4 regions of the Staphylococcus kloosii genome follow, and region 2 is predicted to be linked to each of the others. Evidence: riboswitches for the same ligand, from Rfam matches in the RefSeq annotation. Region 2 holds a riboswitch; each other region holds the start of a gene.
The links. A riboswitch is a leader RNA that binds a small molecule or an ion and turns the genes downstream of it on or off. The one in region 2 is predicted to bind thiamine pyrophosphate.
Positions count from the first base shown of each region.

Region 1: it holds a riboswitch for thiamine pyrophosphate, as region 2 does, so the genes downstream of both, C7J89_RS10340 (ECF transporter S component) here and C7J89_RS02700 (3-oxoacyl-ACP reductase) in region 2, are expected to answer to the same signal.
Region 3: it holds a riboswitch for thiamine pyrophosphate, as region 2 does, so the genes downstream of both, C7J89_RS03105 (thiamine phosphate synthase) here and C7J89_RS02700 (3-oxoacyl-ACP reductase) in region 2, are expected to answer to the same signal.
Region 4: it holds a riboswitch for thiamine pyrophosphate, as region 2 does, so the genes downstream of both, tenA (thiaminase II) here and C7J89_RS02700 (3-oxoacyl-ACP reductase) in region 2, are expected to answer to the same signal.

Region 1 is NZ_CP027846.1:2,086,352-2,092,204, forward strand. Features, by position in the region: gene C7J89_RS10325 (hypothetical protein) at 99-641, opposite strand; gene C7J89_RS10330 (class I SAM-dependent rRNA methyltransferase) at 700-1,869, opposite strand; gene auxA (lipoteichoic acid stability factor AuxA) at 2,076-3,365, opposite strand; gene graF (glycopeptide resistance-associated protein GraF) at 3,638-3,772, shown strand; TPP riboswitch at 3,854-3,954, shown strand; gene C7J89_RS10340 (ECF transporter S component) at 4,044-4,619, shown strand; gene C7J89_RS10345 (ABC transporter ATP-binding protein) at 4,632-5,853, shown strand, end outside.
Region 2 is NZ_CP027846.1:556,228-562,080, reverse strand. Features, by position in the region: gene C7J89_RS02705 (LLM class flavin-dependent oxidoreductase) at 128-1,423, opposite strand; gene C7J89_RS02700 (3-oxoacyl-ACP reductase) at 1,452-2,204, opposite strand; TPP riboswitch at 2,356-2,459, opposite strand; gene fadX (fatty acid degradation protein FadX) at 2,704-4,272, shown strand; gene fadD (long-chain-fatty-acid--CoA ligase FadD) at 4,296-5,819, shown strand.
Region 3 is NZ_CP027846.1:658,988-664,840, forward strand. Features, by position in the region: gene xylB (xylulokinase) at 281-1,789, shown strand; TPP riboswitch at 1,881-1,990, shown strand; gene C7J89_RS03105 (thiamine phosphate synthase) at 2,072-2,656, shown strand; gene C7J89_RS03110 (NAD(P)/FAD-dependent oxidoreductase) at 2,649-3,767, shown strand; gene thiS (sulfur carrier protein ThiS) at 3,751-3,951, shown strand; gene C7J89_RS03120 (thiazole synthase) at 3,953-4,720, shown strand; gene C7J89_RS03125 (ThiF family adenylyltransferase) at 4,720-5,718, shown strand.
Region 4 is NZ_CP027846.1:1,123,541-1,129,393, reverse strand. Features, by position in the region: gene thiM (hydroxyethylthiazole kinase) at 1-141, opposite strand, end outside; gene thiD (bifunctional hydroxymethylpyrimidine kinase/phosphomethylpyrimidine kinase) at 134-958, opposite strand; gene tenA (thiaminase II) at 951-1,640, opposite strand; TPP riboswitch at 1,717-1,814, opposite strand; gene C7J89_RS05495 (transglycosylase family protein) at 2,300-3,040, opposite strand; gene C7J89_RS05490 (single-stranded DNA-binding protein) at 3,481-3,867, opposite strand; gene C7J89_RS05485 (YwpF-like family protein) at 4,057-4,500, shown strand; gene fabZ (3-hydroxyacyl-ACP dehydratase FabZ) at 4,542-4,982, opposite strand; gene murA (UDP-N-acetylglucosamine 1-carboxyvinyltransferase) at 5,016-5,853, opposite strand, start outside.

The sequences.
Region 1 (5,853 bases), 1.1 Mb from region 2:
AAAAAAGTTATATAAATTCAATTCGTTAATCCCTAGACACGATAATAATCGGAGATTATTTTCAAGTATCATGAAAGCGTTACAATTTAAATATTTTTTTATACTATTGAGCGAATTACTTTTTCACATTTTTCTACGTGGTCTTGCCCTATTTTTTTCATAAAATAATAACTAATTGATGCAGAGATAGCTTGGCCTACGATAGGGAACCATTTTGTTTGTTTAGCAGCGGTACGTTTAGCCACATCTCTAATTACTACTTTCAATAAAGCACTTGAAACTTTTCGACCTACAAATTGACTACCTTGAATTGCAGCAGCTGTATAAATACGTTCTTTTACATCATCGCCTAAATTATTAACTTGTTTATGATCAACACCATAAATTTTATTAATATCTTCAATAATGTCTCTCATTAACTTCAAGTCCACACCAAAGTCTAAACCTGGTATTGGCACAATACTCACACTAGAAGATAAAATAGCTTTTTTTCTAATTAGTGCTTCCGCACGTTCTCTACGATTAGCAATTTCATCATTAGTAGTTGGTAAATTATTTTTAGCATCTATTTCTTCGATATTTAATACTTTATTACCAAATTTATTAGTTAATTTATTTGTAACTTTATTTTTAATTCCCATTTTTAATCTACTCCTTCATTTGTGCACTCAATAATTTAAATACCCTGTTTTCAATAAATTATTTAATTTGCAAGAAGATAGCTTTTAAATATTTGGAAGGTTTGTAATGTGGATGCGTTTTGAAATCTTTAGGTAATCCCATAACTTCTATTAATTCATAATCAACATCGACGTTCTCCAATGTATCTTTTATTACTTTTTTAAATGCTTTTAATGAGAATGTGCTATTGTTTGTACATAATAATAAATTACCATCTGGACCTAAAATATCTAATGCTCCTAAAATTAACTTGTCATAATCTTTAGTAACAGAAAATGTTTTCTTTTTATTTCTAGCAAAACTTGGTGGATCGATTACAATCGTATCGTAAAAGTGATCGTGACGACGTGCATAGTTAAAGAAGTCAAACGTATCCATAACATAAATATATTGAGATTTAGGGTCGATGCCATTCAAGCCAAAATTGTCTTCTGTAAGGCTACGCGAACGATTAGCTAAATCAACGCTTGTAGTACTATTTGCTTCATTAGCAGCTACTACTGAAAATGCACCCGTATAACTAAATAAATTTAAAATATCGCGTTCCTTTGAGAATTTGTCTCTTAACTTTTTACGCACTTCTTTTTGGTCTAAAAAGATACCTGTCATTAAACCATCATCTAAATTCACATTATAAAATGTATTGTTTTCTTCAATAACAATTGGAAATTCAGGCGCTTCACCTGTTACAAAACCACCCGTTAATGAATCATCTTTAAAACGCATTTTTTCATATATAGAGGTATACTCAAATACCGCTTCAATTGCTTTTAATACCAAATATCTAAACTTATATATTCCTTTTGAATACCATTGGATTAAAAGATGACCATCATAATTATCAATTGTTAAACCACCAACGCCATCTCCTTCACTGTTAAATAATCTAAATGCAGAAGTGCCATCTAAATTATAAAAATAAGTTCTTTCTTCATGTGCAATTTGGAATAAGCGCTCGAAGAAACTCGCATTTATGTCTTCATCTTTATCATAGCTTAGTACCCAACCTATACCTTTATGTTGTCTACCAACATAACAAGTCGCAATATACTCTTCTTTGTTTGTTACTAAGTAAAACAAATCCCCTTCTTTTAAATGGTCGTGAGCATAAATATCCTCTTCTTCGATTAATGGATATTGGTTGTTATATTTAGTTTCTTTTCCTCTATTTAAAGTGGCTGTTTTCATAATGTGCCGACCTTTCTTTATTTATAATTTATAGCGCTTTTTATTTTAACATGTTGATTACACTGTAGCACATCACAAATATAAATGTTTAGTCTCGTAATACTTATTAAAATGGCTATTTTGTCTCCCGTTTTTACTTTTAAACACAAAAATACAGCTTAATGGCCTCAATTACATAACCATTAAGCTGCATTAGTATAATTATTTTAATGTCTTAGTTTTATTACAAACGCTACAATAACCGCAATTAACATGATGAATAAGATTGGAGTAATGAATATAGATAACAACAATCCGTGAATCATAATATTGACAAATTCTGTTAGTAATTTAAAGAACAGAATACTGATCATAAATAACTGTAAATAATAAAATTTATCGCGTAAGAAATTCGTAAGTGTAGTTAAAATGTAAATAATAATTGCAAACATGAGCAATAGTAACGTTACCCATTCGATAACATATTGTGTTTGAGAAATTTCCCATTCGCCAGACACAAATAAACTATTTCTGTTATTAAATTCAATTAGTGTAAAGAATAATAAAACTGCACCACATAATAATTCAACATATGCAGTTTTCAACCATTTTGGTTTCTTCATCCAATTTGGTACGTCATCTTCTTGAATGTCTATAATTTCTTTCCATTTGTTTATAACTTTATCTTTCTTATCGCGCATTTTTTGTAAATCAACACTTCTACGTGTTTTACGAGTAAATTCAGTTGTTCTATCTTGAAAGTTTTTCCAATGTTCTTTTGTTTGGTTTGTCATAGAATCTTTACTCATACGAGAAAGTTCTGGTTCTTCTTCACCTAATTCTTGTTTAGTAAGCGGAAGTGATCTTCTTAAAAACAAGAAATTCCATATAGACATTTGACCTAATACCCACATGATTAAAAAGAAAGTATTAATACTCAAAATATCTATTGATAAGATTTCATCGCTGTCTATACGACTATATAGAACGATTTGCGTCAATAGATAAACAATGCCATAACTAAAAATTATCCATAGATAGTGATACTTGCGGTGATTAGGATTCAATTCGTCTTTATAAACGATATATCCTATATGAATAGCGAATGGCACTATAAATAGTACTGCAAAGAAGCTATAAATTTGAGTCATTAAAATTATTGTTATTAGGAAATATAAAATACCTACTACTAAGAAGAATATTGAAATATCATAATCATATTTAGTCGTGCGATATAATGTAAAACCTAAGTAAATAACTAAAGCACCAAATAGAATAATTATAATTGCACTAACAATTGGGAAACTACCTATATAATTACTCGTTACCCTAATAATTTCACCGAAAAATGCATTGATAAAGTCCCAAACATTATGAATATGTAAATCTATCTTATCTTTGCCATTAAGTTTATTAATTAATGATAAATTAAGTAATATAATGACACTTATTAAAATAGACACTATACCAATTACATAGCTATATAATATTTCGGCGTGTTTTTTCAAAAACGACATACCATTCACCTCAAAGTTATTATATACGAACTTAAGAATCTTGTCTTTAATTAAACCGATAAATAAGTCTATAGTATGATATAAAATACACACATTAGACTTTCCACAGTTTGCTTTATTTTAAACAAACTTCAATTACTTAAGAATACCTTATTTATACGATTTCTTGCAACAATATTATAATTAATTTGTTTTAAATTTTGTGGAGGAGGTAAACACATCTGTATAACAACTTTATATAGTAAAAACCCTAAATTGAGGAGTGGTTACCTATGAGTAAAGAAGAAATGCACAAAGACTTAGCTGAACAAGCAAAAAACGCTGAAAATGAATTAAAAGACAAAAACGAAAACAGTACTGATAATCACGAAGAAACGATGAAAAATATTCAAGACTTATACGAATAAGGATGTAATGAGATAAATTTTCATTTACAACCTTGACAAACGACATTAAAAGGCATACATTAAGGTTAAATTAAAACTTAATATACGCACTAGGGGTGTTTTGTAACTGAGATGAGGATTACCTCAAACCCTTTGAACCTGATCTAGATGAGACTAGCGTAGGAAAGTGTACAATTATAATTATTAATTTATTAATGTTTTTGTATAATTATGCCTATAATTACGCACAACTTCTAGTGAGGTTGTGCGTTTTTTTATGGAGGAATGTTATATGTCAAAAGGTTTAAAACTATCAGAAATACTCGTTACGATACTTATTGCTATCGTCTTTTCAATTATTTATAATATTTGGAATTTCGTTTATAAAGCATTTCAAGTATCTGGTCTTCATATAGAAGAAATTACTTATGGTGCTTGGTTTATGGCTGCAGTAGTAGCTTATCTTATTATTCCAAAAGCCGGTATTGCTTTATTAGCTGAATTTGCAGCTGGTGCTGGTGAAACTATTATTATGGGTCGTTTCGATATTGCTACAATGATTTACGCATTTGTACAAGGGTTAGCATGTGAAATTATATTTGCTATTTTTAGATATAAATCTCGCAAAGCTATCGTTGCCATTTTAGCTGGTTTATTAACTGCAATTTCAACATTACCATTAGACTTTGCTTATGGTTACCTAGCATCACTTACAAGCTGGAACTTAATACTATATATTGTTTTTCGTTTATTAGGCGGCATATTAGTTGCCGGACTACTCTCTTATTATATAGTTAAGGCGCTCGATCAAACAGGTGTTACTAGATTATTTAGACCCTCATCAAAAGAAGATTACGATAATTTATAAGGAGCGTTGCACGTGTTAGTAGCAAAAAATTTACGCCTAAAATACCCAAACGCCAACAAAAAGATTTTTGATGGGTTAGATATAACGATAAAGGATCAAGAAAAAGTCCTATTATTAGGTCCATCAGGTTCAGGGAAAAGTACACTATTGAATGTACTTAGCGGTATAGTACCTGACTTGATAGAACTGCCCCTAAAATATGATCAACTAGATAGAGATTTAAATAGTGGTGTTATTTTTCAAGACCCTGACACCCAATTTTGTATGCCAAAAGTCTATGAAGAATTAGCTTTTATTTTAGAAAACAGACAAGTTCCTACAGATCAAATGGATGAAGAGATATTAAAAGCATTGCAATCTGTTGGTTTGTCTGTTGATAAAGATCAGTATGTAAATCAATTAAGTGGAGGCATGAAACAAAAATTAGCAATTGCAGAAACGTTATTACAAAATGCCAATACCTTATTTCTAGATGAACCTACTGCTATGTTAGACGTTGAAGCGACCGAAGCACTTTGGTCTAAAATTAAATCATTATGGACTAATCAAACAGTGCTTATTGTCGAACATAAAGTAGCTCATATATGGGAACACATAGATAGAGTAATTTTATTCGATTATGATGGAAATATTATTGCAGATGAACAACCACACACCATATTAACTAACTATGAACATCTACTAACTGAATATGGTGTGTGGCACCCTAAAGCTTGGGATTATGCACCTAAACCTATCACACAGCCTACTTTAGAAAAGTCAGACTATCAACTTCGTATAGAACAATGCACGATAAAAAGAGACAAAAGAGCGTTGATTAAAGTCAATGAATTAACGATAAATCAAGGTGAGTGGATTACAATCACCGGAGCTAATGGTAGTGGAAAAACTTCCCTACTAGAATCTTTAATGCAACTTATTCAATATGAAGGGAAAATGTATTTTAACAATAAACTTATCCGCAAGATAAAAGATGTTGCACACCATGCCTTTTTAGTTTATCAAAATCCAGAATTACAATTTATTACTAATTCTGTTTACAATGAAATATATGTTCAATATTCAAACTATAGCGATACTGAAGCGCAACAAAAAACAGAAGCTATGTTACAAGAACTAAATTTAACCGAAGTCAAACATCAACACCCCTTTGAACTTTCTGTAGGACAAAAAAGACGTTTAAGTGTTGCTACTGCATTAAGTTCAGAAGCTGAAATTATCTTATTAGATGAAC
Region 2 (5,853 bases):
AACCTACCATCAATATAAAAGAGTCTAGCGATAATATAATATCCTAGACTCTTGTTGAGCATCGTATTTATGACTCACCATCTACAAATTAAGATGAGCTATAGTAAATTCATTCTTTGACCATCACCTAGTGTAATGACAAATGATCACGCAACGTCGTAGTCGTATAGTCGTGACGGTATAAGTTACGTTTTTGCAATTCCGGCACAATATATTCTACGAAATCTTCTAAACTTTCCGGTAACGTAGGTGGCATTAAATTAAATCCATCGGCCACCCCATCATTAAACCAATGTTCCATCTCATCCACGATTTGTTCAGGTGTTCCTATTAACGTTAAATGTCCGCCACCAGCACTAATATATCCTAATAATTCACGTACAGTCGGTTGTTTTTCTTCAATAATAGCTAATATCGTTTCATAACGTCCAATAGGTCCTTCAAATTCATGTACAGAAGGTAACGCTGGCACAGGTTCATCTAATGGCCATGCTGAACAATCTTGTTGAACGAAAAAGCTTAATTGTTTCAATGCTTTTGCTATTGGCATCTGCTTATCTAAATATGCTTTTTTGGCTAATGCTTCTTCATAAGTACGCCCAACATAAGTTACTAAACCTGGAAAAACTTTAACGTAATCTTGTCTATTCATTTCCTCTAACTGGGCATCTAACTTTTGGCGATAATTACGCGCTTGTGCTAAATTCCAAGATACTGAATAGACGGCATCTGCATATTTAGCGGCAAGTGCAATGCCTTGTTTCGAAGCACCTGCTTGCATTGCCACCGGTTTACCTTGCGGACTTTGAGGCGTCGTCAATGGTCCTTGCACATGATAATGCGTGCCCGAATGATCAATCGGTTTAATTTGTTGTGCATCAATCAGTTCACCTGTAGCACGATTATATACTAATGCTTTCTCATCCCATGACACCATCAATTTATTCATCACTTGCGCAAATTCATCTGCCTTCCCGTAACGTTCTGAATGATTAGGCAATTTCGCCATACTATGATTCATCGCTTCTAAATCTGTCATCGAAGTCACTAAGTTCCATCCTACACGACTGCTCGTAATATGATCTAAACTTAAAAGTTGTCTTGCCACTGTAAATGGATTAGCAAAACTACTCGAAATTGTAGCGACTAAACCTACATGCTTGGTTACTTGAGAAATAGCAGTTAAATTAATTAAAGGATCGTACCAAAATGATGGCATATCACTATTATCAGAAACTTGTAATGCTTGATTATCTGCAAAGAATACAGCATCAAAATAACCTTTTTCAGCAAGTTGTGCTAACGACTGATAATACGCAATATCACCAATGCGCTCAACTAAAGAATCTTCCATTAACCATGCACCAGAATGATGACCACAACCAATTAACAGCACTCCAATATGAAGTTGACGTTTATCCATAAAATATACTCCTTTACCTCACTATGTTTTAGTTCATTGTTAAGCCACCATCGACAGTGTAATTTTGACCGGTAATACCGCGTGCATTATCTGAAGCTAAAAAGGCAACCATATGCGCAACATCTTCTGGTGTTGTCACTTGGCGTAACGGCGTCGTTTGCGCAATAATATCAAACACTTCAGGCGTTGTAACAGCACTCGCGTCAGTTGTTTTTAATAATCCTCCTGAAACGACATTTGCCGTAATGCCATATTGACCTAATTCAGCCGCTATGTTGCGAGTAAAGCCAATTAATCCAGCCTTCGCCGTCGTATATTGGTGATAAGGTACGACTGGGTTTTGGTATAGGTTCGTGCCAATACTAATAATACTACCTTGTTTACGCTCTTTAAATTGTGGCACGACACTTTGAGTAACATTAAATGCAGCTTTTAACGTCCCATCTATTTGTTGTTGATAATCTTCCCATGTTAATTCAGTAAATGATTGTTGCGCAGTGGGATCAAATTTAAAATCTACGAGCGCATTGTTTACTACCACATCAATTTGACCAAAATGTTTAGTTCCTTGTGCAATCATTTTATCTACCGCTTCACGTTGAGTTACATCAGCTTGAATAGCAATCGCGTTATCAGAGCCCAATTCTGCCACTAAATCTTGTGCCGCTTGTTCACTATGACAGTAATTAATAATTACCTGCTGACCTTGCTCCACTAATGTTTTAACGATTGTTGCTCCTAAACCTTTACTACTGCCTGTTACTAAAATCACTTTCGACATAATATTTCACTCCTATAGTTTGATTTATAATTAAAATTTGCCACGCCAACGTGTCTTTGTAGTGTCAAAACAACAAAAACGCGACCTCCGAATATGGAAGCCGCGTCAAAAAATATCTTTATATATAATAAAGCACCAGTGCTTAAATTACAGTTTGACGAACACACTTCCCTACGCTAGTTCCAACTAGATCAGGTTCAAAGGGTTTGAGGACATCCTCATCTCAGTGCAAAAATGACACCCCTAGTGGTTATTTAATTATTACTTTAAATGTATGTTCTTCGTTACATAATGTCAAGTTGCCTCTGTCATACTTATAAATTTACAATATACCTATCATTTTATAATTTTGTTAAAACAAAACTCTTTAGATTATAAGTTTTTATTATTATGAACTATTAAAACTTTTACATCAATTTTACACTGTGTTATATTCTATGTAAGGGCTTACATATTCGAAAGGAGGCAGTCTTCCTATGAGAACTTGTGATGTTATGCAATGAAAATTATTACAGCAAAAGAATTAAAAAATTTAGTAAAAAGTCATGACACCATTGCCCTTTCAGCATTGTCAGTAGGTAATTTACCAGTAGAAATACTGAAGCATCTTATTGACTATTATGATGAAACTCAACAACTAGACAACTTAACAATTATGATTGCTAATGATATTAGTGATTACGTTGGAGACGGCGTCGATTTAGACGCATTTATTAAACGTAATATGATAAAACGTTTAATATCAAGCATTATAGTAGCCTCACCCGCTACAATCTCAGCAATAAAAAATAATGAACTAGAAGCCTACTTTTTACCTCAAGGCGTGATGACGACGAATTATCGTAATCAAACTTTCGCCAGTCCAGGTACAATAACGACGATAGGCTTACATACAACGGTAGACCCTAGATATACGGGTGGTAAGGCAAATGATCGCACGAGTGAGGACTTAGTACAATTAACGGAAGTAAATGGTAAAGAATACTTACTTTACCAATTTCCTGAAGTTGATGTAGCCCTGTTACGAGGAACTTACGCAGATCGACAAGGTAACATTTATATGGATCATGAGGCACATCTTAGCGAAGCATATAGTGTTGCTGCTGCAGCACATAGAAATAACGGTAAAGTGATTGTACAAGTTAAAGCCGTTGTTGAAGATGGTAGCTTTAAACCAACAGATGTATTTATACCTAGCGCCTTAGTAGACTATGTTATGGTAAACGACAATCCACGTTACCATAAACAAGTTGTTCAAACGTATTATGACCCTGCGTTATCAGGACATTATAAAGTGTTAGAAATGCCTGGACCATACATTAAAATGAGTTCACGCAAAGTCATCTTACGACGGGCGGCACAATTTTTAACAAGTGGCGATATGGTCAGCATTGGATTTGGTATAAATAATGAATTATCTAATTTATTAGTCGAAGAAGATGTACGTGATTTAGTACATCTCAATATCGATACGGGCGTCTTTGATGGTTATATCGGTAGCAATGACTACTTGAGTATGCACTACAATTTAAGCGCACGTATGCGTCACGAAATGACATGGGATTTTATTTATAACGGTGGACTAGACATTGCATATTTGAGCTTTGCTGAAATAGACCAACAAGGTAATGTAAACGTCTCTTCATATGGTAATAAATTAAATGGCTGCGGAGGCTTTATAGACATAAGCCAAACCGTCGATACCATTGTTTTTTCTGGCTCATTGGTTGTCGGGGGTCAACTAGATTGTGTACATAACAAATTAGTCATCAACGAAGAAGGTAAGGCTACTAAATTTGTAGACGAAGTTCGCAACGTAGATTTTAATGCCGAATACGCACTATCCAAAGGTCAAACTGTTTATTACGTGACTGAGCGCGCGGTATTCCAACTGACAAATTCAGGTTTGAAATTAATCGAAATCGCACCAGGTGTAGACATAGATAGAGATATATTAGCGAATATGTCATTTAAACCGATTGTTCCTGACGACATTGGTTTAATGGATGCTAGTATGTTTCAAGAACATTGGGGTAATTTACACAAGTCGTTAGGGAGCAATAGTTAACCGAATACAAGGGGGTATAAACTATGAATTTCGATTGGATTAAGACAAGAGCAATATTTGAAGAAGAGAAACCTGCAATTATAGACCCAGCTAAGGGTACTGAATGGACATACCAACAGTTAAATATACGTGCTGAGAATCTCGCTTCTCATTTATGTGAACAAGGCACAGAACGCGGCGATGTTATTGGTATATTTGCACCTAATGATGTGGCAATTCTAGATGTCTTATTTGCCTCAATAAAATCAGGGACCGTGTTCTTACCAATTAATTGGCGTTTAAATCCTGAAGAAATTGCAACCGTTGTTGAAGATTCAGGCGTAACAAAAATATTTTATGAAACAAAACACTTATCGTCACTTACTAAAATAGATGAATCTCTGTTATATATGGATATTAACGCTCAAGAATATAACGATATCGTTGATCCATCACATCATAACCGATTTGATAGCGTTGAATTGCAAGGTGATGACTTAGCATCGTTATTATATACAAGTGGTACTACGGGCGTGCCTAAAGGTGTTATGTTCTCACATGATTCATTCGTTAGTAATGGTATTAATTTAAATCATACACACCCAACCTATCCAACAGACGTTACAATCGTCGCTTTACCTATGTTCCACGTGTTTGGTTTTAATGATTTAACTTTACCAGCGCTATTTAATGGAGGCACATTAGTTTTACAGCGTTATTTCAATGCTGAAGAGCTAAACAGTCTTATGATGGAATATAAACCTGACTATATGTTGCTTATTCCAACAATGTTATATGCAATGCTTGTAGCAAAAAACTTTAACCCGGAAGCTTATCAAAGCGTGCGCTACTTAATTCAAGGTGGATCACCTCCACTACCTGCAGTACAAGCAAAATTACTAGACATGAACATTGCGCTTATTAATGGTTATGGTCTAACTGAAGCACCAATCGTTTCTGTAAATACTGTAAGCAATTCAAAAGTTAAACCTAAATCAATCGGGCATCCAGTCATCTTTACTGAAGTACGTATTTTCGATGATGATTTCAATGAAGTTGAACCAGGAGAAATTGGCGAATTAGGCGTACGTGGTAAAAACGTTACACCAGGCTATTGGAATAAGCCAGAAGCTACAGCGAAAAGTTTCCATGATAATTTCTTTTTAACTGGGGACCTCGCGACAATTGATGAAGATGGCGATGTTTATATCGTTGACCGTAAGAAAGAGATGATTATTACAGGTGGCGAAAACGTACTGCCATCAGAAGTTGAAGCGGTATTATCAGAACATCCATTGGTAGCACAATGCGTAGTTGTTGGATTTACAAGTCCAAAATATGGCGAATCCGTATCGGCTGCAGTCGTGTTAACTGAGGAAGATGATAATTTCGAAGAAAAATTAGACAAGTTCGCACGTGAAAAGCTTGGCGGTTATAAAGTACCTAGAATGTACTTAAGTATAAACCATATGCCTTTAAACTCAACATCTAAACCAGATAAACTTGCTTTACAACAACGTATGAATGAAAAAGCAGAGAAATTGCACCAAGGAGACGAATTGGCATAACAACATCATCATGTAAAACTTTAAAAATTTTTAC
Region 3 (5,853 bases), 100 kb from region 2:
TAAATTTGTTTTCACATTTAATATTATTAGTTAACTTTTGGTAAATGACAATGTCATTTTGAAAATAGAAAGGTTACATTTAATGTATCGAATAAGGTGTCTTGAACATTGTTAAATCAACTTTTTAGACGTCCAGTAGTCTTATCCAGTGTCTAAAATTTTTAAGTTGTAAAGTAGTAAAACAATGTAGTTATTAAGTAAAAGAAAGGGACTTGTCAAATGTAAGTGAATAATGTATTAATTGATTTAAGGTGTTGAGTTAGGAAAGGAAAAAATTAATGTGGAAAAATTAGTACTAGGCATTGATATTGGGACGAGCTCAATCAAGACCTTAGCAGTTAATGACAAAGGTCATATAATTGCTTCTGCGAGTTCGCCATTAACGATTCAACATGCTTATCCTGGTTATAGTGAACAACAACCCGACGAATGGTTTTCGGTAACTATTGAGACGATGCGAGAAGTTATAAATGATTTGAAGCAAACGCATTCTAAATTTGAAATAAATGGCATATCATTTTCTGGTCAAATGCATGGTTTAATTGTGTTGGACGAGGCGTACAAAGTCATTAGACCTGCCATATTGTGGAACGATACACGGTCGACTGCCCAATGTGAAGAGATTAAATCACAACTAGGTGATATTGTGTTGGGCAATCCTGTGTTAGAAGGCTTTACATTAACTAAATTAATGTGGTTAAAACAACACGAACCAGAGCATTGGTCTAAGACAAAAGTATTTTTGTTACCTAAAGACTATGTGCGCTTCAAATTAACAGATACAATCAATATGGAATTGTCCGATGCGTCGAGTACATTATTATTAGATCCAGTGACGAACAAATGGTCAGAAGATGTAGGCAGACGATTTGATATTGCGAATATTTATCCACCACTCGTTACCTCGGATACACAAGTAGGCTATTTGAAACAGTCTATTGCCGAAGAGCTAGGCATTACGAATAAAGTTGCAGTGTTTGCCGGCGGTGGTGATAATGCTTGTGGGGCTATTGGTGCAGGTGTCATTGAACCTAATCAATCGTTATGTAGCATTGGTACATCAGGCGTAATTTTATCTTGTGAAGCAAAGCAAGATGCCGTATATGGTAACAATATTCATATGTTTAAACATGCTGTAAATAATTTATCGTATGCTATGGGTGTGACGCTCTCGGCTGGTTATAGTTTGAATTGGTTTAAACGTCATTGTGGTCAACATTATTCTTTTGCTGAAATTATGTCATGTGCCGAACAATCTAAAGTTGGTGCTCAAGGACTTATATTTGCACCATACTTAACCGGTGAACGCACGCCGCATGGAGATGCCAATATTCGTGGTAGTTTTATTGGATTAAGTGGCATGCATTCATTTGGTGACATGGCTCGTGCAGTCGTCGAAGGCATTACTTATTCGTTATACGAGTCTATAGCTTATTTGCGTACGCAAGGTAAGCACATAACAGAAGTTGTAGCTATTGGTGGTGGTGCGAAAAGTGATTTCTGGTTACAATTGCAAGCTGATGTATTTAATGCGAAAGTATATAAATTAAAACATGAAGAAGGGCCATCTATGGGTGCAGCAATGATCGCTGCTACAGGTTTGAAATGGTATGATGACATCGCCTCATGTGTTGAACATTTCATCCATAAAGATAAAATATTTGAGCCCGATAAAGAACGTCATGTTGCTTACCAAAGTTATTTTGATGTATATAAAGCAGTCTATAATCAAACGCAACCTCTAACTAAAAAGTTACTTGAGTTAACTAAAGAAAATGCACATCATTAATTTACAAAGTAGTTTGCAATTTCTAAAAACTTGAGTTACATTAACGTTATTGATTCATTGATTTTCACAACACAAAAATTAACAATTTTATATAAACCACTGGAAGTGCCTTTTTAAAAGGCTGAGATCGAAATCGTCATTTCGAAATTCCCCGAACCTGATCCAGTTCATACTGGCGTAGGAAAGTGGCGTTACTTAGACGATTTTTATATTTGACTATAAACGTTATTTTTCTATCCAGAAAAATAACGTTTTTTTTATTTTATATAGAGGTGAATACCAATGTTTGTAGCTATCACGCCATACAAAATATTAAATCAGCTAGATATTGAACATTACAAATCCATTTTAGAATATTACGATCACTTAATTATACGTACCCCTATGACGACGTCTCAACTGATAGATTGGATAACAGCAGCTATTGAACATGGTATTAGTAAAGATAAATTAACTGTGCATAGTAATGTAGATGTATTTATTGCTTGCGCTATGACGTCTATCCATTTCAGTGAATATCATAGTGCACTAAAAAATTTTAAAACTCAACATCCTCAAGCAATAGTAAGCATGTCTACACACAGTGAAGAAAGTGTCATTTATGCAGAACAACAGCAATGTGATTATGTATTGTTTGGTCATGTTTTTCCTACATCGTCCAAACCACATCAAGAACCTAGGTCGCAACGCGAAATTACGCAAGTACTAAACAAAGAAATTAAAGTTATTGCGCTTGGTGGCATAAATCTTCGTACTATAGCGCAATTGCCACGAGGTTTTGCTGGCATCGCTGGTATTTCATTATTTTATAACAGTGATAACCAAACTTTACGAAAATTTATAGAGGAGTGGTCAAATTATGTTTGATGTACTCATTATCGGTTCCGGTGTGATGGGCATGTCTGTCGCGCGTAATTTAAAACATCATAAGTTGAATATAGGCATTATTGATAGAGACATTGACGGCATGCATGCTTCTTATAAGGCAGGTGGTATGTTAGGCGCGCAAAATGAGTTTTCTAAAGATAGTCCGACGTATCGCTTGGCTTTGGAATCACAGCAATATTTCAAACAGTTGAGCGACCAGCTGCTCTCGGAAGTTGGATGTGATATTGAATATAAAGAAACAGGATTGATTAAATTAGCCTATAAAGCTCAAGACAATAACAAAGTGATAGCGCAACATAACTTTTTATCACGTGTTAATCCTGATGTAAGATTGTTAGAACAACAAGAAGCGCATCGCTTAACAGGTAATAATCTTAATATTGAAGAGATCATGGCATTGTATATTCCTAATGATCACCAAATAAATGCGAATAAGTATACAAAGGCTTTGTATCAATCGTTAAAAGTGAATAACATTGAACGTATACAACATACAGAAGTATTGGCAATTAAAAAAGGCAAAGGAATATATAAAGTAATGACGAATAAAGGTGATTATTACGCTCCAAAAGTTGTCGTTGCAGGTGGTGCATGGAGTCATAAATTAGTGCAAGCACAATTAAAAGATCGTCAATTAACAGGTGTAAAAGGCGAGGTTATATTGATGGAACAAGAAGGTTTGGGTTTGCAGTCGACAATATTTATGACAAATGGTTGCTACTTAGTTCCGAAAAATAAAAATAGAGTGCTTATTGGTGCTACAAGTTATTTTGATGACTATTCGGTGGGTGTCTCACAACGTGGTGTTGATTGGTTAATTAATAGCGCTACTCATCATATACCGAAACTAAAATATGCTCGTAAATTAAAGGAATGGTCAGGCGTTCGTCCGCATATTGCCAATGAAATTCCAATTATGGACGAAGTGGACGAAGGATTATTTGTTATTACCGGTCATTATCGTAACGGCATTTTATTATCTCCAATAGTCGGTGAACTTATGAGTAAATGGATGCTAACAAATATAAAACCGCAGATATTAAATGATTTTACAGTAAAAGGATGTGTGTTAAATGGAAGTCATGATTAATGGTGACACATTTAAATTTGGTGAACAATTAACATTATTAGAATTATTGCAACAACTCGAAATAGATGAACAACGCGTTATTGTTGAACATAATAGCAAGTTAATTAAGCAAGACGCATTTGCATCACAAGTAGTTTCAGCAAATGACAAATTAGAGTTATTAGAATTCGTTGGAGGCGGTTAATATGTTTAAAATTGGACAATTTGAAATAAAATCAAGATTATTGCTAGGTACTGGTAAATTTGAAAATGAAACAATACAAACACAAGCAATTAATGCTGCAGAAACTTCGGTTTTAACTTTTGCTGTAAGAAGAATGAATTTGTATGACAAAAACTTACCTAACCCACTAGCGAATATAAATTTACAAGACTACATTACTTTCCCTAATACAGCGGGAGCAAAAACAGCAGAAGAAGCGATTAGAATTGCCGAAATAGCTAATCACGCCGGCGTATGTGACATGATTAAAGTAGAAGTAATTGGGGATGATGAAACATTATTACCTGACCCATTAGCTACGTATGAGGCATGTAAAGTGTTGTTAGAAAAAGGGTACACTGTATGTCCTTATGTATCTAATGACGTCGTATTGGCGAAACGTCTCGTAGAGTTAGGCGTACATGCGATTATGCCGTTAGCATCACCTATTGGTACCGGAAGAGGCATTAATAACCCATTAAATCTACGCTATATTATCGAAAAAGTAGACGTACCAGTCATCGTTGATGCTGGCATCGGCTCTCCTAAAGATGCATGTCATGCGATGGAACTAGGGGCCGATGGCATTTTGTTAAATACTGCTATTTCAAGCGCACAAGATCCTGTGAAAATGGCCGAAGCTATGAAATTAGGTATTCAAGCCGGTAGATTAAGTTATGAAGCGGGCAGAATACCAGTTAAATATACTGCACAAGCTTCAAGCCCTGTAGAAGGTATTGGCTTCCTATGATAACTCGCTATAATCGTCAGACCCGTTATCAACGTTTTGGCGCACCAGGTCAACAATGCTTGCAGACAATGCATGTCATGATCTTTGGTGCAGGTGCGCTTGGTAGTAACATTGCAGAGATGTTAACGCGAATGGGTGTACATGAAATTTCGGTTATTGATATGGATATCGTAGAATTAAGTAATTTACACAGACAAGCATTATATGATGAAGCAGATGCGCAACAAATGTTGCCTAAAGTTGAAGCTTTAAAAAGTAAATTAAATAAAATTAACACGACAGTCAAAATCAATATTCTATATGAAGAACTGACTGCCACAAATATTGAAAAATTATTAAGCGACTCTAATCCAGATATTGTGATGGATGGTATGGATCATTTCGAAATTAGGTATCTTATCAATGAGGCTTGTCATAAATTACAAATTCCTTGGATTTATGGTGCGGCTGTAGGGAGCAAAGGTACGGTTTACGCTATTGATTATAAAGGACCGTGCTTAAAGTGTTTATTACAAGCAGTACCAAGTACTGGTGAAAGTTGTGCCATCAACGGCGTCTTACCACCAGTAATTAATCAAGTCGTTAGTATGCAAGTGTCAGAACTGATGCGTTATGTGGCCGGTGAAGGATTTTCAAAAAAGTTAATTACGATTGATACGTTTGATTTAAAACAACAAGCAATTAATATCGATAGCTTGAAAAATGATCGATGCCACGTTTGTAAACAAGGCGAATATGAATTGTTGAATAAAACTCGGTCTAGTCAAATCGAATCAATGTGTGGCGATGCATATTTATTTAGATTTAAGAGACAGGCATTTGATTATGCAACCTATTTCCCAGGTCATATTATTAAAGAAAATGCATTTGCTAAGTTAATTCAATATAAAGATGTGAATTGTACACTCTTTAAAGATGGGCGTATGAATGTGCATGGTATTGAAGATGATTCTACAGCACGACAATTATATGAAGAATTTAATAAACAATTAAAATAGATGAATATAAAAAGAGCGATAAGTAGCTAAATAAACTTATCGTTCTTTTTTATTGTGAAAATAATGAAATGGCAAAAACGAAAATAAATGAAAATAAACAAAAACAAGTTTGCATTATAAGAAAAAATGAAATAG
Region 4 (5,853 bases), 570 kb from region 2:
TTCTGCTTCTTCAGGTGCTTCACTCATAGCTGGACTAGCGCCTAAACTCAATAATCCGTTAGCAGTAAAATTTTTCACTACATCATTCGTGTAACACACGACTAAAGGATTTTGTTGACGAATCGTTGCTAAATTATTCATCATCTAATCCCTCCTTTTTCATATAGGCAAAATGGTTCACTGGGCCACGACCTTGTCCTATTTCAGGCGTATACTGAATTGCTAGTGCTATAAATTTCTTAGCTTTTTGTACCGCTTCATATATTGATTTACCTTTTGCTAATTCAGCAGTAATAACGGCAGAAAATGTACAACCTGTGCCATGAGTATGTGGCGTATCATATCGTGCTTCAGTAAATTTGTATACTTCATCTTTTATAAATAAATAATCTGTTGAATTTTGTGTGTCATCATTCGCATGACCACCTTTTATAACAACGCCTTTACTACCAATTTCGTTTATAAATATTTGTCCAGCTTTATATATATCGGCTTCATTTTTAATTGTTAATCCAGTAATTTCTTCAGCCTCAGGAATATTAGGCGTAGCTACAGTAGCAAGTGGTAATAAAATAGACTTCAAATTATTTTTGCCTTCGTCATCCATAAGTGAATCACCACTTTTTGCGAGCATAACTGGGTCAATAACGTATGGAATTTCTGGATGTTGAGCTATATATGATTGAATAAGTTCCATCATTTCTTTAGATGCAATCATACCTGTCTTTAAAGCATGTGGTAATTCATCATCATATACACTATCTAATTGTTCTGCCAACCATTGTGGATCTAAATTATGAATGTGTTGCACACCTTTTGTATTTTGCGCCACGATACTTGTTATAGCAGCCATACCATATACACCACAGGCATGAAAAGATTTTAAATCTGCCATAACACCTGCTCCGCCAGATGGGTCAGTTCCTGCAATTGTTAGTGCTATTTTAGGTTTATTCATTGTTATTTCCTCCAAAATCCCATGATTCTTGTACATATGCCATGTTGAAAAAGTTTTGTTCATGCACTGTACTTTGTAAATAGCTCTCTTTAATAGCATCGCATTCTTGTTGTGAAATATTTGCTGTTAGTTTATCTAATAATTTATCGAAAACATTTACCAGTTCTTCCATTTCTGTACTATAAAATTCGAACCATTTAGCTAAAATACAGTCTTTATTTAAAGCATCATCTTTTACTGCTTTACGCGCGATATATTGATAAACATAAGGACAAGGTGCCATCGCTGCTATCGTATGCGCAGCATTTTCTTTGCTAAAAGCATTATAATACATATGTTTTATATAATGGTCTCCACTTGGTGGCCACACTTTTTCTTGTACAATGTCATTGTAATCTTCACCTATATAATTTGCTATTATTTCATGCGCTTCAACTTCACCATCTACAATAAATTGAATTTGTTCTACCAAAAACTTAACGTCTTCCATTGTAGAAACTTTTGGAATTAGTAATGCATAGATATTGGCAAACTCTTTTAAATAAGATGCATCAGCTCTTAAATAAAATCTTGCTGCTTCTGCTGATAAATCACCTGCAAGCATATGTTGAACGAAGTTGTCATTATATATTTTTTCTAATATAGGTTGTGCTGCTGTTCTTAAATCTTGTGAAAATGTCATTGTTAAAATTCCTCCTAATAAAAAAACTACATTCCTTGTAAGAATGTAGTACTAACTAGGCATAATTAATAAATTAAGCGCAAGTAGACTACTTTCCTACGTTGGTACTAACCAAATCAGGTCGTAAGGGTCTGAATTACATCATCTCAGCCAGAGGCTCCCCTAGTAGTTTTACTATAATGTTTTCTTATTAAAGATAACAAATCCCCGTGCAATTTGCAAAAGAGTAAGATAACATGAGCAGAACAATAATCCTACTTGTATAAGAAGACTTTGTCGTTTCGCCCCGACAAAAAAACTAAAGTTGAAAGCAGCTTGATACAAGCGCAATTTCAATTTAGTCATATAGTCACAATATCAATATCAACCAAAATAAAATAAGATAAGATTAACTTTGTAACGATTTTGTATCGTACTGATGCCTTGGGGAAGTGTATGAGTGAAAGATTACTGGCTCGAACCATACTATCCTAAATCAAGGCAAACATGCACGGCAAAATCATAAAGGATTGGGAAAAATGACTAGAGATGCAAAAGTTTAATACTGGTGAATTTTCAATTCAGTCATTTTTTGCCAATATAAAAAAATAGAGTCTAGGATAATAGCATATCCCAAACTCTATTTAAATTGATATTATATTACATAATTTATAACTAAATTATGCAGTTACCCATTGTGAAGCACCTTCAGTATTGTATAATTTAACTGCTGCTTTATCTTGTACTGATTCTGGTGCTGATGAAGCTGGTTTACCTTTATATTGTTCAGGTGCTACTGAATCCCATGTAGTTTGTAAGAATTGATATTTACCTGATGCACCAGTTGATGCATTTGTAGCATGGATGTCGCCACCTGATTCACGTTGAGCAATTTGTTTTAAGTGACTGTTAACGTTTACTGAAGAACCACTGTCGTCACTTGAACTTGAATCATTTGAACTTGAAGTAGATTCTTGTTGTGGTTGTTGAGTTGATTCAGTTTGTGGTGCTTGTTGTTGTTTTGGTTGCTCTTGAGTTTGAGTACTTTGTTGAGTTTGTTCTTGTTGTTCTGGTTGTTGTGATTGTTGTTGTGCTTGCTCATTTTGTTGTGGTTGTTCATTTTGTTGTGGTTGTTCTTGTTGAGTATTAGCTGCTTGATTACCATATCCGTTATAACTCCAAGACCAGTTTTGGCCATTTGAAGAGAATTGATAGTTAGTGTTGTCTTGATCAAAGTTAATATTATATGAACCTTCTTGAACTGGTTTTGCATTTAATTCAGAAGGGTTATTTTGTGCTAATTGTGCTAAGTGCGCATGGTTAGCTCCAGTTGTTTCTGCTGCATTTGCATGATGTCCTGTTGCTAATCCTGTTACGCCTAATCCTACTACTATAGTTGAAGTTAGTAATGTTTTTTTCATAATTTAAAAAATCCTCCTATAAGGTAATTAGTTTTATCATCAATTTGCAATTACCAATGTAACATCTATAAAAAGGCTGTAGGTTACAGTGAAATAAAAAAATTCGGCATTTTTTTACAACACAATTACATTAAATAATGGTTAATTTAAAGCTTTTAAAATTATTTTTTCGTTTATGCCAGTTTTGAAAATTTATTATGTGACATTTTTCATGTAATACATATGTAATAAATCTGATTTTTCTGTTTAACTATTAGAGTAAATTTTCAATATTTAAACCCCAAAAAGCTATTGCTATATCTATAATTAGATATATGCAATAGCCGTCAACAAGTATAATTAATAATAGGATTGATAAGTTTAATATGATGGTTAATAAAAATGGTGGTTAGTTGATTAATATGATTGAAATTGAGGATAAATCATTTAAGTTATATAGATTAATTCAAGGAGAATGTTAAATCAGTAGCATCTTGATCGCATGGTTCAATAAGTGGGTTTTGCTGTTGTTTAACCTTTGGAGACATAAATTTGATTGTATCAATAATGATTTCAGTAACGAAATGCATTTGCCCTTCTTTTTCATATTTAGAAGAACGCATGTGGCCTGTTACACCTACAAGTGCGCCTTTAGATAAGTAACGGTGGATATTTTTAGCATTATTTCCAAAAGCCTTACAAAATAAAAAATCACAATTTTGCTGTTGCTCATTGCGCTTAGATGGTCTATCTATTGCGAGACATAATGAGACATAGTCTGTTTCGTCTTTACTAAATAACTGTGGATCTTTAGTTAGTCGTCCGACGACAACTATATTATTTATCATAGTTCACCTCCTTGTTAGCTATATCATAATTGGGTTCGTCAATAGCGTCAAAAGTCAGTAATGTTTAAATCAAGGAAAAATTGTTTGCTATATTTTATAAAAATTGGCTTATCAATTTGAATTTACGTTATAATAGCAACATAATCTTATTTATTGTAAAAGTTAAATTTCTTTAATGGATGTGAGGCAATGAAAACATTTAAAGCTGTTAGATTCCAAATCGTTTCAGAAAACGGTGGTGTAACTGAATATGAGTTGGAAGATGGCGTAATCATTAATAAAGAAAGTAGTGGTACTGGGTGGCTGTTAGAACTTGTCATACCAGATTATCATTATGATACTATGAAATCATATATGGATAATGAAACTTTGTTAGATATTCGTGTGGTCATTACCCGCCCATCAAATGACCCAGCTTTATTTGATGCGACTATTAAACACATCACGAAATTAAACGGATCAATTTCGGTCGTTTTTGAATGTCATATTTATACTTTACGACAAGTATATGCCGAAAGCTTATTAGAACAACTTGTAGATGAAGGATTATCAGGAGACGAATTAAAAACTTCTTTCAATAGATTAATGCAATCTAAACCTCGTCTAAAAGATGAAAAACCAGATAAACATTAAATAAAAAGAGCTTAACTTATTAAAAAGTTAAGCTCTTTTTATTATTTTGCATCTTGTAAGGCAAATGTTAACTCACAACTACATGCGACTTGACCATCTACAGTTGCTTTAGCACTGCCTTTGCCAATAGGGCCTTTAATTTTAGTGATTTCTACTTCTAAAGTTAAAGTATCTCCTGGTACAACTTGACGTTTAAAACGACATTTATCAATACCTGCAAAAAGCGCAAGTTTACCTTTATTCTCTTCGTTATTTAGCATTGCGACAGCACCCGTTTGTGCTAATGCTTCTGTAATTAATACGCCAGGCATTACCGCATATTCAGGAAAATGGCCTTGGAAAAATGGTTCGTTACCTGATACTTGTTTAATACCAACGCAACGTTTACCCTCTTCATATTCAACCACTTTATCAATTAATAAAAATGGTTGTCTATGTGGGATGATTTGCTTAATTTGATTATAATCGAAAATAGTTTCCATTTTATTAAATCCTCCAATAATTTTACAATTTAATTAGTCGTTAATTCTTTCAATGTTAGCACCCAATGAATTCAATTTACCATGTAAATCTACATAACCACGGTCTAAATGTGTTAATTCAGTAACTTGAGTTGTTCCTTCCGCTACTAATCCTGCTAAAATTAAAGCAGCTGCAGCTCTTAAGTCTGTGGCTTTGACTTGAGCACCTTGAAGTTGGCTCTTACCTTGAATTTTTGCACTTCTACCCTCGACAGTAATATTAGCATTCATACGTTGAAATTCAGCAACGTGCATAAATCTATTTTCAAATACTGTTTCAGTAACGACTTTATTGCCCTCAGCTGTTAATAATAATGCCATCATTTGTGATTGCATATCTGTTGGGAAGCCAGGATGTGGTAAAGTTTTAACGTCTACTGGTTTTAATTCACCTTCTGCTCTAACGCGAATAGCTTCATCTGAATACTCTAGGTTAACTCCCATTTCTTCTAATTTGTAAACTAAACTAGTCATATGTTCTTTGATTGCACCTTTAACTAGCACGTCACCACGTGTAATTGCGCCTGCAATTAATAAAGTACCTGCTTCGATACGGTCCGGAATTATTGAATGAGTGACGCCATGCAGTTTATCTACTCCATTTATAGTAATCGTATCAGTACCTGCACCTACAACGTTACCGCCCATTTCATTAATGTAGTTTGCTAAATCTACTATTTCTGGCTCACGTGCTACATTTTCTAAAACAGTTTTACCTTCAGCCAATGAAGCAGCCATAATAATATTTTGTGTCGCACCTACACTTGGGAAATCTAAATGAATCGTTGTACCTTTAAGTCCATCTTTCGCATTAGCGTATATGAAACCACCA